DNA from 2 places in the Streptomyces changchenzhani genome. Region 2 is predicted to be linked to the other one. Evidence: riboswitches for the same ligand, from Rfam matches in the RefSeq annotation. Region 2 holds a riboswitch; the other holds the start of a gene.

Region 1 (5,338 bases), on a different contig from region 2:
TGCCGCCGGACAGCACGGAGACGCCGTGCTCGGTGACGTCGGACTGCACCAGGCGCTCGGCCAGGATGCGGGCGCCGTCCAGGGTGCGCTGCTGGCGCTCCTTGAAGTCCTCGGTCGCCGCGATCTTGAACGAGACGGCCTTGGCCGCGATGACGTGCTCCAGGGGGCCGCCCTGCTGTCCGGGGAAGACCGCCGAGTTGATCTTCTTGGCGAGCTCCTGTGTGGACAGGATCACACCACCGCGCGGACCGCCGAGGGTCTTGTGCGTGGTGGTGGTCGTGACGTGGGCGTGCGGCACCGGGTTGGGGTGCAGCCCCGCGGCGACCAGACCGGCGAAGTGCGCCATGTCGACCATCAGGTACGCGCCGACCTCGTCCGCGATGCGGCGGAAGGCGGCGAAGTCCAGCTGGCGCGGGTACGCCGACCAGCCGGCCACGATGAGCTTGGGCTGCGACTCCTTGGCGAGGCGCTCGACCTCGTCCATGTCGACCTCGCCGGTGGCGTCGTCGACGTGGTAAGCGACCACGTTGTAGAGCTTGCCGGAGAAGTTGATCTTCATGCCGTGGGTCAGGTGCCCGCCGTGGGCGAGGTTCAGACCCATGATCGTGTCGCCCGGCTTGATCAGCGCGACCATCGCGGCGGCGTTGGCCTGGGCGCCCGAGTGCGGCTGCACGTTCGCGTGCTCGGCGCCGAAGAGCGCCTTGACGCGGTCGATCGCGATCTGCTCGATCACGTCGACGTGCTCGCAGCCGCCGTAGTAGCGGCGGCCGGGGTAACCCTCGGCGTACTTGTTGGTGAGGACGGAGCCCTGGGCCTCCATGACGGCCACCGGAGCGAAGTTCTCCGAGGCGATCATTTCGAGGGTGGTCTGCTGGCGGAGCAGCTCGGCGTCGACGGCGGCGGCGACGTCCGGGTCGAGCTCATGCAGGGGAGTGTCGAGAACAGTCATCACGGTCCCGTTCGAGTCGTCGGGCTTCGGGCTTCGGGCTTGAGGCTTGGGGCTTGGGGCGGCCGACCGGCCACCCGGTTAGTTGCCGGAGAGAGCGGTGTACTCGTCGGCGGAGAGCAGGTCGTCCGGCTCCTGGGTGACGCGCACCTTGAACAGCCAGCCGCCCTCGAACGGGGCGGAGTTCACCAGCGAGGGGTCGTCGACGACGTCCTGGTTGAACTCGGTGACCTCACCGGTCACCGGCGCGTACAGGTCGCTGACCGACTTGGTCGACTCCAGCTCACCGCAGGTCTCGCCCGCGGTCACCGTGTCGCCTACCTCGGGGAGCTGGGCATAAACGACGTCGCCGAGCGCGTTGGCCGCGAACTCGGTGATGCCGATCGTCGCGACGCCGTCCTCGGCGGTCGCGAGCCACTCGTGCTCCTTGCTGTACCGCAGCTGCTGGGGGTTGCTCATGACCTGAATTCTCCTGTACGCGGGGGAGTGCTGAGGAACGGTGGTCTTGCGGAGTGAGACTCGCGTCTCGGACCGGCGGGCTACTTCTGGCGCTTGTAGAACGGCAGCGCGACGACCTCGTAGGGCTCGTGTGCCCCGCGGATGTCCACACCCACCCCGGGCGTGCCGGGCGCCGCATGCGCCGGGTCGACGTACGCGATGGCGATCGGCTTGCCCAGCGTCGGGGACGGGGCACCCGATGTGACCTCGCCGATGACCTTGCCGTCCGCGACCACCTGGTACCCGGCGCGCGGCACCCGGCGGCCCTCGGCGATCAGGCCGACCAGCTTGCGCGGCGGCGCGGTCTCGGCGCGCTCGGCGGCGGCCTCAAGGGCGGCGCGGCCGACGAAGTCGCCCTCCTTCTCGAACTTCACGACCCGGCCCAGGCCCGCGTCGAACGGCGTCAGCGCGGTGGTCAGCTCGTGCCCGTACAGCGGCATGCCCGCCTCCAGGCGCAGCGTGTCGCGGCAGGACAGGCCGCAGGGGACCAGACCGACGGGGGCGCCGGCCTCGGTCAGCGCCCGCCACAGCTTCTCGGCGTGCTGCGGATCGACGAACAGCTCGAAGCCGTCCTCGCCGGTGTAGCCGGTACGTGCGATGAGCGCCGGGACGCCCGCGACGGTGCCGGGCAGGCCCGCGTAGTACTTTAGCCCGTCCAGATCGGCGTCGGTCAGGGACTTCAGGATGCCGGGGGACTCGGGGCCCTGGACGGCGATCAGCGCGTACGCGTCACGATCGTCGCGTACGTCGGCCTCGAAGCCGGTGGCGCGAGCGGTCAGGGCGTCCAGGACCACCTGGGCGTTGCCGGCGTTGGCGACCACCAGATATTCGGGGGCCTCGGTGTCGGCAAGGCGGTAGACGATCAGATCGTCCAGGATCCCGCCGTCCTCCTGGCAGATCATGGTGTAGCGGGCGCGGCCGGGGCCGACCGTCCCGATGTTGCCGACGAGCGCGTGGTTCAGCAGGGCGGCGGCCTGCGGCCCGGTGACGGCGATCTCGCCCATGTGGGACAGGTCGAAGAGGCCGGCGTGCGTGCGTACGGCGAGATGCTCGTCGCGCTCACTGCCGTACCGCAGCGGCATGTCCCAGCCCGCGAAGTCGGTCATGGTCGCGCCCAGCGAGCGATGCAGTGCATCGAGGGCGGTGAGACGGGGGACATTGCTCATGTGTGGGGCTCCCAGGGCATGACAGGCGAGGACACATCCTCCCCATCTGTCATCGGAACCTGAGAGGTTCACCACGACCGCACGTAAGTGTGGTCGTGACTTGCACCTTGGGTGGAGCCGCCACAAAGGCGGCTCGCTTTTCAGATCTGCCTCGCCCGCGCGGTTCGGGGCCTGAGAGATTCAAGGGAGGAACTTGCTCCTTCGGCGTCCGAGCAGCACCAGACGAACTGGGTGCTCCGGACTCTCCCGCGCGGATTCAAGCGGCCGTTATGGAGTTGGCGGGCACATCATTGCACGCATCGCGGGGCGGCGGGTCGGGCGGGCCGAAGCGGACGTCAACCGGCCGCATCCGCAAATGGCTTGTGGCCCATTACCTATTCTTTACACTTCTTGGGCAAGGGTGGGGGACCCGACATGGGGGAGTGCGATGACGGTGCAGCAGCCCGGTGCGTATTACGCGACGAGCGCGGGGGTCGCGCGCGACGTGGTGCCCGCACAGCAGGGCGCACCGGCCACGGAGACGGCCTGTCGGCCCGTGGCCACCGTCTCTGATCTGCGCGACCGCGCCGGCCGCAGCCCGGGGAGCCTGGTCTTCGCGGCGGGGGACGTGGTGGTCGTCTCCGGACTGCCCGGCAGCGGCAAGAGCACGCTGATCCGGCGCGCGGCGGCTTCCCGCCGCATCGACTCGCAGGACGTGCGCGAGCGGTGGCAGCGCCGGATGCCGCGCTTCCTGCCGTACGCGCTCTACCGCCCCCTCGTCCGCGCCGCGCACTACGCCGGGCTGCGGCGCGCCCTGCGCTCCGGCGAGAGCGTCGTCGTGCACGACTGCGGCACGCTCGCCTGGGTGCGGGGCTGGCTGTCGCGCGACGCCCGGCGCAGGGGCGTGGCCCTGCATCTGCTGCTGCTCGACGTCACGCCCGAGGTGGCGCGGGCCGGGCAGCAGGAGCGCGGCCGGGGTGTTTCCGGGTACGCCTTCGCCCGCCACCGGCGGGCGGTGGGGCGGCTCGTGCGGGACGCGGAGAGCGGCACGCTGCCCGCCGGGTGCGCCTCGGCCGTACTGCTGGACCGGGCGGCGGCGACCGCGCTGCGGGCCATCGACTTCGAGTAGCGGCTTCGAGCTACGGCCGGGCTTCGGGTGCCCGACAGCGCGGCGGGACCCGGTCCGCATCGGGCACGCGGACCGGGTCCCGTCGACGCGCAGGCGTCCGTGGCCGCTAGAGCGGCAGCGGCACCGGCAGCGGGAGGGGCGGCACCGGCACCGGCAGGGCTGGCAGCGGCGGCAGCGGCACCGGCAGGGGCAGCTTGGTCAGCAGACCCAGGATCAGCGGGATCACCGTGGTGACCGTCCCGGTGACCGCGGCCAGGATCTTCGCCGGGTCGGCAGCCGTGACGGCCGCCACCAGCTCGGTCACCTTGGCCTGGAGCGCGGCGAGCGCGTCGGCCACCGGGTCGGCCACCGCGGCGCGGTCGGCCGGTGAGCCGCCGAGCCCAGGAAGCGCCGGGAGGGCGGGCGTGGCGGGCAGGGCCGGGAGGGCCGGGGTCGCCGGAGTCGCGGGAGTTGCCGGGGTCGCCGGCAGGCCGGCCGCGGTGATCGCCTTGGTCACCTTCTCCGCGAGCTCCTTGACCTTGGCCGGGTCGGGCTTCGCCGCGAGCGCCTCCTTGAGGAGGTCACCCAGCGGGCCCACGAGGCCCAGCTTGGACAGTACGTCCGCCTGGCCAAGCAGCGCCGCCGGGTCCGGTGCGGCGTTGGCCACGGTGGACGCGACGGGACGCTCCTGCACGGCCGCGGCTGCGGACGGGCCGGCGAAGCCTATGGTGACGGCACCGCAGAGGGCAGAGGTGATGAGGAAGGTGGCAGGCCGTTTGAGTGCCATGCGGGGAATCCTTTTCGCTGTGGGGGGAGCGGTGTGCACGCCCGAGGACGCGTTGGTGCCACCCTCCGAGCCACCACCACACTCCGCAACCGGATGGCTACCAAACGTGTCAGGAAGTGGTAGGGGACGGTGTGTCGGCCCGGCGGGCTAGGGTTCTCGCGCAGAAACGAGCACGGCTTCAATGAGCACGGCTTCAACGAGCACGGCTTCCATGGGCGCGGCCTCAATGAGCGCGGCCGTGGCGAGCACAGCTGTCGGCAGGGGTGGACATGGAATTTCCGGCGCAGGCGCATCCGCATCCGCACGGAGGCGGCGGATGGCCAGGCAACGAACTCGAAGAGGTGCTGGCCGCCTCGGTCGGCAACCCGGCGGCGGGCGCCCGGCTCGTCGAGGTGCTGGGCCGCAGCCAGATCTGGGTGCCGCTGCCGGCCGGCGGTGGGCCCCAGAGCCGTGACCTCGACCTGCCCACGACGGAGATTGGCGGCGCCCCGTACGTCCCTGTCTTCAGCTCCGAGCAGCAGCTCCGCCAGTCCGCGGGGCCCCACATGCCCTTCACCGTCGCGCCCGCGCGGGAGTTCGCGCGCGGCCTCCCGCCGCAGCTCGGCATCGTGGTGAACCCGGACGGCGCGGTCGGCATGCCGCTGCCGCCGCCCGCCGTCGCCGAGCTCTGCCGGGCCGGCGGCTCCCCGCTGGACGGACCGGCGAGCGGCGGCCGGGTGCGGCTCTTCGAGCCGGACTGGCAGCAGGAGCCGGTCGACTTCCTGGCCGCGGCGGCGGGTGAGTTCGAGGAGAGCGGCGTGGTGGTCACCGCCCGCCGCGCGCTCGCCAGCATCGAGGGCGACCAACCGACGCTC
Region 2 (5,338 bases):
CGTAGGGCAACACTGGGAACGGACCGATTGATACGGGGGGCGGTTATGAACACCGCATCGAGCCACAGGACACTCACTACAACGCAGCGAAAGAACCCTTCCATGTGTCAGCACCAGCCAGCCTGCCCATCAGCCGAATCCGCCGATCGGGAGGCCGCCCATCTCATGGCGCACCACCCTGAGCAGGGCTGGAGCCTGCTGTGCAACGGAGTTCTCCTATTCGAGGACACCGGTGAGCTGCTGCCGGACGGGCAGATCATCGCTCCGCACCGCCCGCTGGACGTGGTGACCGCCGCGTAGCTCCGGGCAGTACAACGAGGGGCCGGCCCGGAGAATCCTCCGAACCGGCCCCGACGCGTGTCCGCGCCCGTCTCCTGCGGCCGAGTGGCCGCGAGCACGTCAGTTGTCGTACTCGTCCAGCGGCGGGCAGGAGCAGACAAGGTTGCGGTCGCCGAACGCGCCGTCGATACGACGGACCGGCGGCCAGTACTTGTCCGCGGCCGAGACTCCGGCCGGGAAGACCGCTTCCTCACGGCTGTACGCGTGCTCCCACTCCCCGCCCAGCGCGGCCGCGGTGTGCGGCGCGTTGCACAACGGGTTGTCGTCGGCGGGCCAGTCGCCCGAGGCGACCTTGTCGATCTCGCTGCGGATCGCGATCAGCGCGTCGCAGAACCGGTCGATCTCCGCCAGGTCCTCGCTCTCGGTGGGCTCGATCATCAGCGTGCCGGCCACCGGGAACGACATGGTCGGAGCATGGAAGCCGTAGTCGATGAGGCGCTTGGCGATGTCGTCGACGCTCACACCGGTCGACTTCGACAACGGCCGGAGATCAACGATGCACTCGTGCGCCACCAGCCCGTTCGGACCGGCGTAGAGGACCGGAAAGTGCGGCTCCAGGCGCTTGGCGATGTAGTTCGCCGCGAGCACGGCGACCTGCGTCGCACGCTTGAGGCCCTCGCCGCCCATGAGGCGTACGTACGCCCAGGAGATCGGCAGGATGCCCGCCGAGCCCCACGGAGCGGCCGAGATCGGACCGACGCCCGTCCGCGGTCCGGCCGTCGGCTGGAGCGGGTGGTTCGGCAGATACGGCGCGAGGTGCGCCCGTACGCCAACCGGGCCGACCCCGGGGCCGCCGCCGCCGTGCGGGATGCAGAAGGTCTTGTGCAGGTTCAGATGGGAGACGTCCGAGCCGAACTTGCCCGGCTTGGCGAGGCCCACCAGCGCGTTGAGGTTCGCACCGTCCACGTACACCTGGCCGCCCGCGTCGTGCACGGCCGCACAGACGTCGCTGATGTGCTCCTCGAACACACCGTGCGTGGACGGGTAGGTGACCATGAGCACCGCGAGCTCGGCGCCGTGCTGCTCGATCTTCGCGTGCAGGTCGTCGACGTCGACGTCGCCGTCCTCGCGCGTCTTGACGACCACGACCTTCATCCCGGCCATCACCGCGCTCGCCGCGTTGGTGCCGTGCGCGGACGACGGGATCAGGCACACGGTGCGCTGAGCGTCGCCATTGGCCCGGTGGTAGGCCCGTACGGCCAGCAGGCCGGCGAGCTCACCCTGCGATCCGGCGTTGGGCTGGATGGACACCGCGTCGTACCCGGTGACCTCAGCGAGGCGCTCCTCCAGCTCACGGATGAGCGTCAGGTAGCCCTGTGCCTGCTCGACCGGCGCGAAGGGGTGGATCTGCCCGAACTCGGGCCAGGTGACCGGCTCCATCTCGGTGGTCGCGTTCAGCTTCATGGTGCAGGAGCCGAGCGGGATCATGCCGCGGTCGAGCGCGTAGTCGCGGTCGGCGAGTTTGCGCAGGTAGCGCAGCATCGCGGTCTCGGAGCGGTGCTGGTGGAACACCGGGTGGGCCAGGTAGTCGTCGGTGCGCAGCAGGCCGGCGGGCAGCGTCTCGGCCGTCGACACGTCCAGCGCCTCCAGGTCGCCGTCGACACCGAAGGCCGACCAGACCGCGGTGATCTCGGCGCGGGCCGTCGTCTCGTCGCAGGCGATCGAGAGGGTGTCGGCGTCGACCAGGCGCAGGTTGACCCCGCCCTCACGCGCCGCGGCGAGTACCTCGGCGGCCCTGCCGGGGACGCGCGCGGTGAGAGTGTCGAAGTACGAGCCGTGCACGATCTCCACGCCGCCCGCCCGCAGGCCCTCGGCGAGCAGTACGGCGTACCGGTGGGTGCGGCCGGCGATGCCGCGCAGCCCGTCCGGGCCGTGGTAGACGGCGTACATACCGGCCATCACCGCGAGGAGCACCTGCGCGGTACAGATGTTGCTGGTGGCCTTCTCCCGGCGGATGTGCTGCTCACGCGTCTGCAGCGCCAGCCGGTAGGCCTTGTTGCCGTCGGCGTCGACGGACACACCGACGAGCCGGCCGGGCAGGCTGCGGGCGAACTTCTCGCGCACGGCCATGAAGCCGGCGTGCGGGCCGCCGAAGCCCATCGGCACACCGAAGCGCTGGGTGGTGCCCACCGCGATGTCCGCACCCAGCTCGCCGGGCGAGGTGAGCAGCGTCAGCGCCAGCAGGTCGGCGGCGACGGTGACGATCGCACCGAGCTCGTGCGCCTGCGCGACGACGGGCTTGATGTCCCGTACGACGCCGGAGGCTCCCGGGTACTGCAGCAGCACACCGAAGACGCCGCGCTCGGCGACCTCGGCCGGGATCCCGTCGCTCAGATCGGCGACGACGACCTCGACACCGGTCGGCTCGGCGCGGGTCTGGATCACCGCGACGGTCTGCGGGAAGGCGTCGGAGTCGATCAGGAAGACGCCCTTCTTGACCTTGCCGACCCGGCGGGAGAGTGCCATGGCCTCGGCGGCGGCGGTGCCCTCGTCGAGCAGCGAGGCGCCGGAGGTGGGCAGCCCGGTCAGGTCGGCCACCATCGTCTGGAAGTTGAGGAGCGCCTCCAGCCGGCCCTGCGAGATTTCCGGCTGGTAGGGCGTGTACGCCGTGTACCAGGAGGGGCTCTCCATCACGTTGCGCAGGATCACCGGCGGCGTGAAGGTGCCGTAGTAGCCGAGCCCGATCATCGGGGCGAGCACCTGGTTGCTGTCCGCGAGCGTGCGCAGCTCGGCCTGTACTTCGGCCTCGGTGCGCGCGTCCGGCAGGGCCAGCGCCTCGGTGCTCTTGATGACGTCCGGCACCGCGGCCGCGGTCAGCTCGTCGAGCGAGCCGTAGCCGACCTGGGCGAGCATTTTGGCCTGCGCTTCGGCATCGGGGCCGATGTGGCGCTGCTCGAAGGGGATGCCACGCTCAAGCTGTGAGAGCGGAATGCGGTTTGCGGTCATCTGCGGAAGGCCTCCTGGTCTGACGCGACCTGCGAGGGCACCACTGCGGGTACCCGGACGGCCTCCCCCTCTGTCATCTCAACCTGAGAGCTTCACCGGGGCGCGAAAAACACGCTCCGACTTTCACCGTCGGTGAGGGAAGGCTCCGTCCGGGCAGTGCTCCTTGCGGAGACATGCCCGTGCGACTCCCACCCTGCTTTCCAGAGTGACCTCGTCCATGCGGTACGGGGGCCTGAGAGATTCCGGGGAGGATTTGCTCCTTCGGCGCCTCCGGCACGTTCACGTTCGCCGGAGGACTCTCCCGCACGGGGTCAGTAGCCGTTTGCCAGCCTACCAGCGAGCCCAGTCACCCATCCCTCGAGTGGCCGGGGTCCCCGATGTGCACTTTCGTAGTGTTTACGGAGCAGTTGCGATCAGTTGGAGGGACCGTGCAGACCGACATCGATCCGCGCAGCCTGATCGGCCGCAAGGCGTACGACCGCAATGGCACCAAGATCGGAACGGTGGACGAGGTGTACCTCGACGACGCCACGGGAGTCCCGGAATGGGCGGCCGTACGCACCGGCCTCTTCAGCCGGGACGCCTTCGTGCCCCTGGAGCCGAGCGAGGTCGTGGACCAGTCACTGCACGTCCCCTTCGAGCGGGCGCTCATCAAGGACGCCCCGGACTTCGGCGTGGGCCGCCATCTCTCCCCGGAGCAGGAGCTGCAGCTCTATCACCACTACGGGCTGGAGATCTCGCCGCCCGCATCCGACCGGGACTTCGGCAAGCTGGCGGGCGAGGACACCACCTGAGCCTCCCGGCCCCCTGATTCCCCCGGCTCCGCCGACTCGTCCGCCGCCCGTACCAGCGGAAGCGGATCGGAAGGCTCCAGATCGGGATCGTCCACCTTGAAGGTCCGTACCCACCCGGGCCTCGATGTCGGCTCCTCGAAGCGCACCGTGACCCGCCCCAGGCCGCTGCCCTGCACCCAGCCGGCTCCGTGCTGGGCATGCCGTACGTCGTGTCCCGCGTGCCACCGCCGCTCCGGCAGCGGCTCGGGCGCCCGCTCCAGCGCCGCTCCGCCCCCGTACGGCTCTCCTTCCCCCGCATTTCCTTCCTCGGCCCCCGCGTCTTCGCCTGCCGCCTCCTCCGCCGCTGCCCTCTCGGTCTCAGCCTTCTCTGTCGCCGCCTGGGCGAAGAGGTCCTCCTGGGTGTAGTCCGCGAGCCCGGTGACCCCCACGCCGAGCAGTCGCACCCCGCCCGTGGTGTCCACCGATTCCAGCAGCCGCCCCGCGGCCTCCCGCACCACGCCCGGATCGTCCGTGGGCCCGCGCAGGGTCTCGGAGCGCGTCAGCGTCGAGAAGTCGTACCGCCGCACCTTGAGCACGACCGTCCTGCCCGACCGCCCGGCCGCCCGCAGCCGCACCACGCACCGGTCGGCCAGCCGCCCCACCTCTGCCCTGATCCTGACCCGGTCGTGCAGATCCACCTCGAAGGTGTCCTCGACCGATACGGACTTCGCGTCCCGCTCGGACACCACGGGCCGGTCGTCGAACCCGGAGGCCATCCGGTACAGCGACGCACCGTGCGCCTTCCCCAGCAGCCGTACGAGCTCGTCCTCGCCCGCCTCGGCCAGCTCGACGACGGTCGTCATCCCGGCCCGCCGCAGATGCTCCCCGGTGGCCGGCCCGACCCCCGGCAGAATCCGCACCGGCATCGGCGCCAGCAGCTCCCGCTCGGTGCCGGGCTCTATCAGCACCAGACCGTCGGGCTTCGCCTGCTCCGAGGCGATCTTCGCCAGCATCTTGGATCCCGCGAGCCCCACCGACCCGGTGAGCCCGGTGACGGCTCTGATGTCCTCCCGCAGCCGCTCTCCGGCCGTCCGGGCGGAGGCGGCGTCGTCGGCCACCCCACCCGCCTCCAGGTCCACGAAGGCCTCGTCCAGGCTCAGCGGCTCCACCAGCGGCGAGAGCCGCCCCAGCAGCTCCATGACCTGATCGCTCACCGCCCGGTACAGGGAGAAGCGCGGATTGAGATACGCGGCGTTCGGACACAGCCGCCGGGCCTGCGC

Evidence for each region. A riboswitch is a leader RNA that binds a small molecule or an ion and turns the genes downstream of it on or off. The one in region 2 is predicted to bind glycine.
Region 1: linked by a shared signal. The riboswitch ahead of gcvT (glycine cleavage system aminomethyltransferase GcvT) and the one ahead of gcvP (aminomethyl-transferring glycine dehydrogenase) in region 2 are both predicted to bind glycine.

Annotation. Positions count from the first base shown of each region.
Region 1 is NZ_JBDHNH010000002.1:194,284-199,621, reverse strand. Features, by position in the region: gene glyA (serine hydroxymethyltransferase) at 1-949, opposite strand, end outside; gene gcvH (glycine cleavage system protein GcvH) at 1,028-1,405, opposite strand; gene gcvT (glycine cleavage system aminomethyltransferase GcvT) at 1,486-2,610, opposite strand; glycine riboswitch at 2,647-2,760, opposite strand; glycine riboswitch at 2,761-2,869, opposite strand; gene ABCR94_RS09120 (AAA family ATPase) at 3,038-3,718, shown strand; gene ABCR94_RS09115 (hypothetical protein) at 3,825-4,484, opposite strand; gene ABCR94_RS09110 (enhanced serine sensitivity protein SseB) at 4,754-5,338, shown strand, end outside.
Region 2 is NZ_JBDHNH010000013.1:10,320-15,657, reverse strand. Features, by position in the region: gene ABCR94_RS32650 (DUF5999 family protein) at 103-300, shown strand; gene gcvP (aminomethyl-transferring glycine dehydrogenase) at 400-3,285, opposite strand; glycine riboswitch at 3,496-3,599, opposite strand; gene ABCR94_RS32640 (PRC-barrel domain-containing protein) at 3,714-4,079, shown strand; gene ABCR94_RS32635 (DNA polymerase IV) at 4,007-5,338, opposite strand, start outside.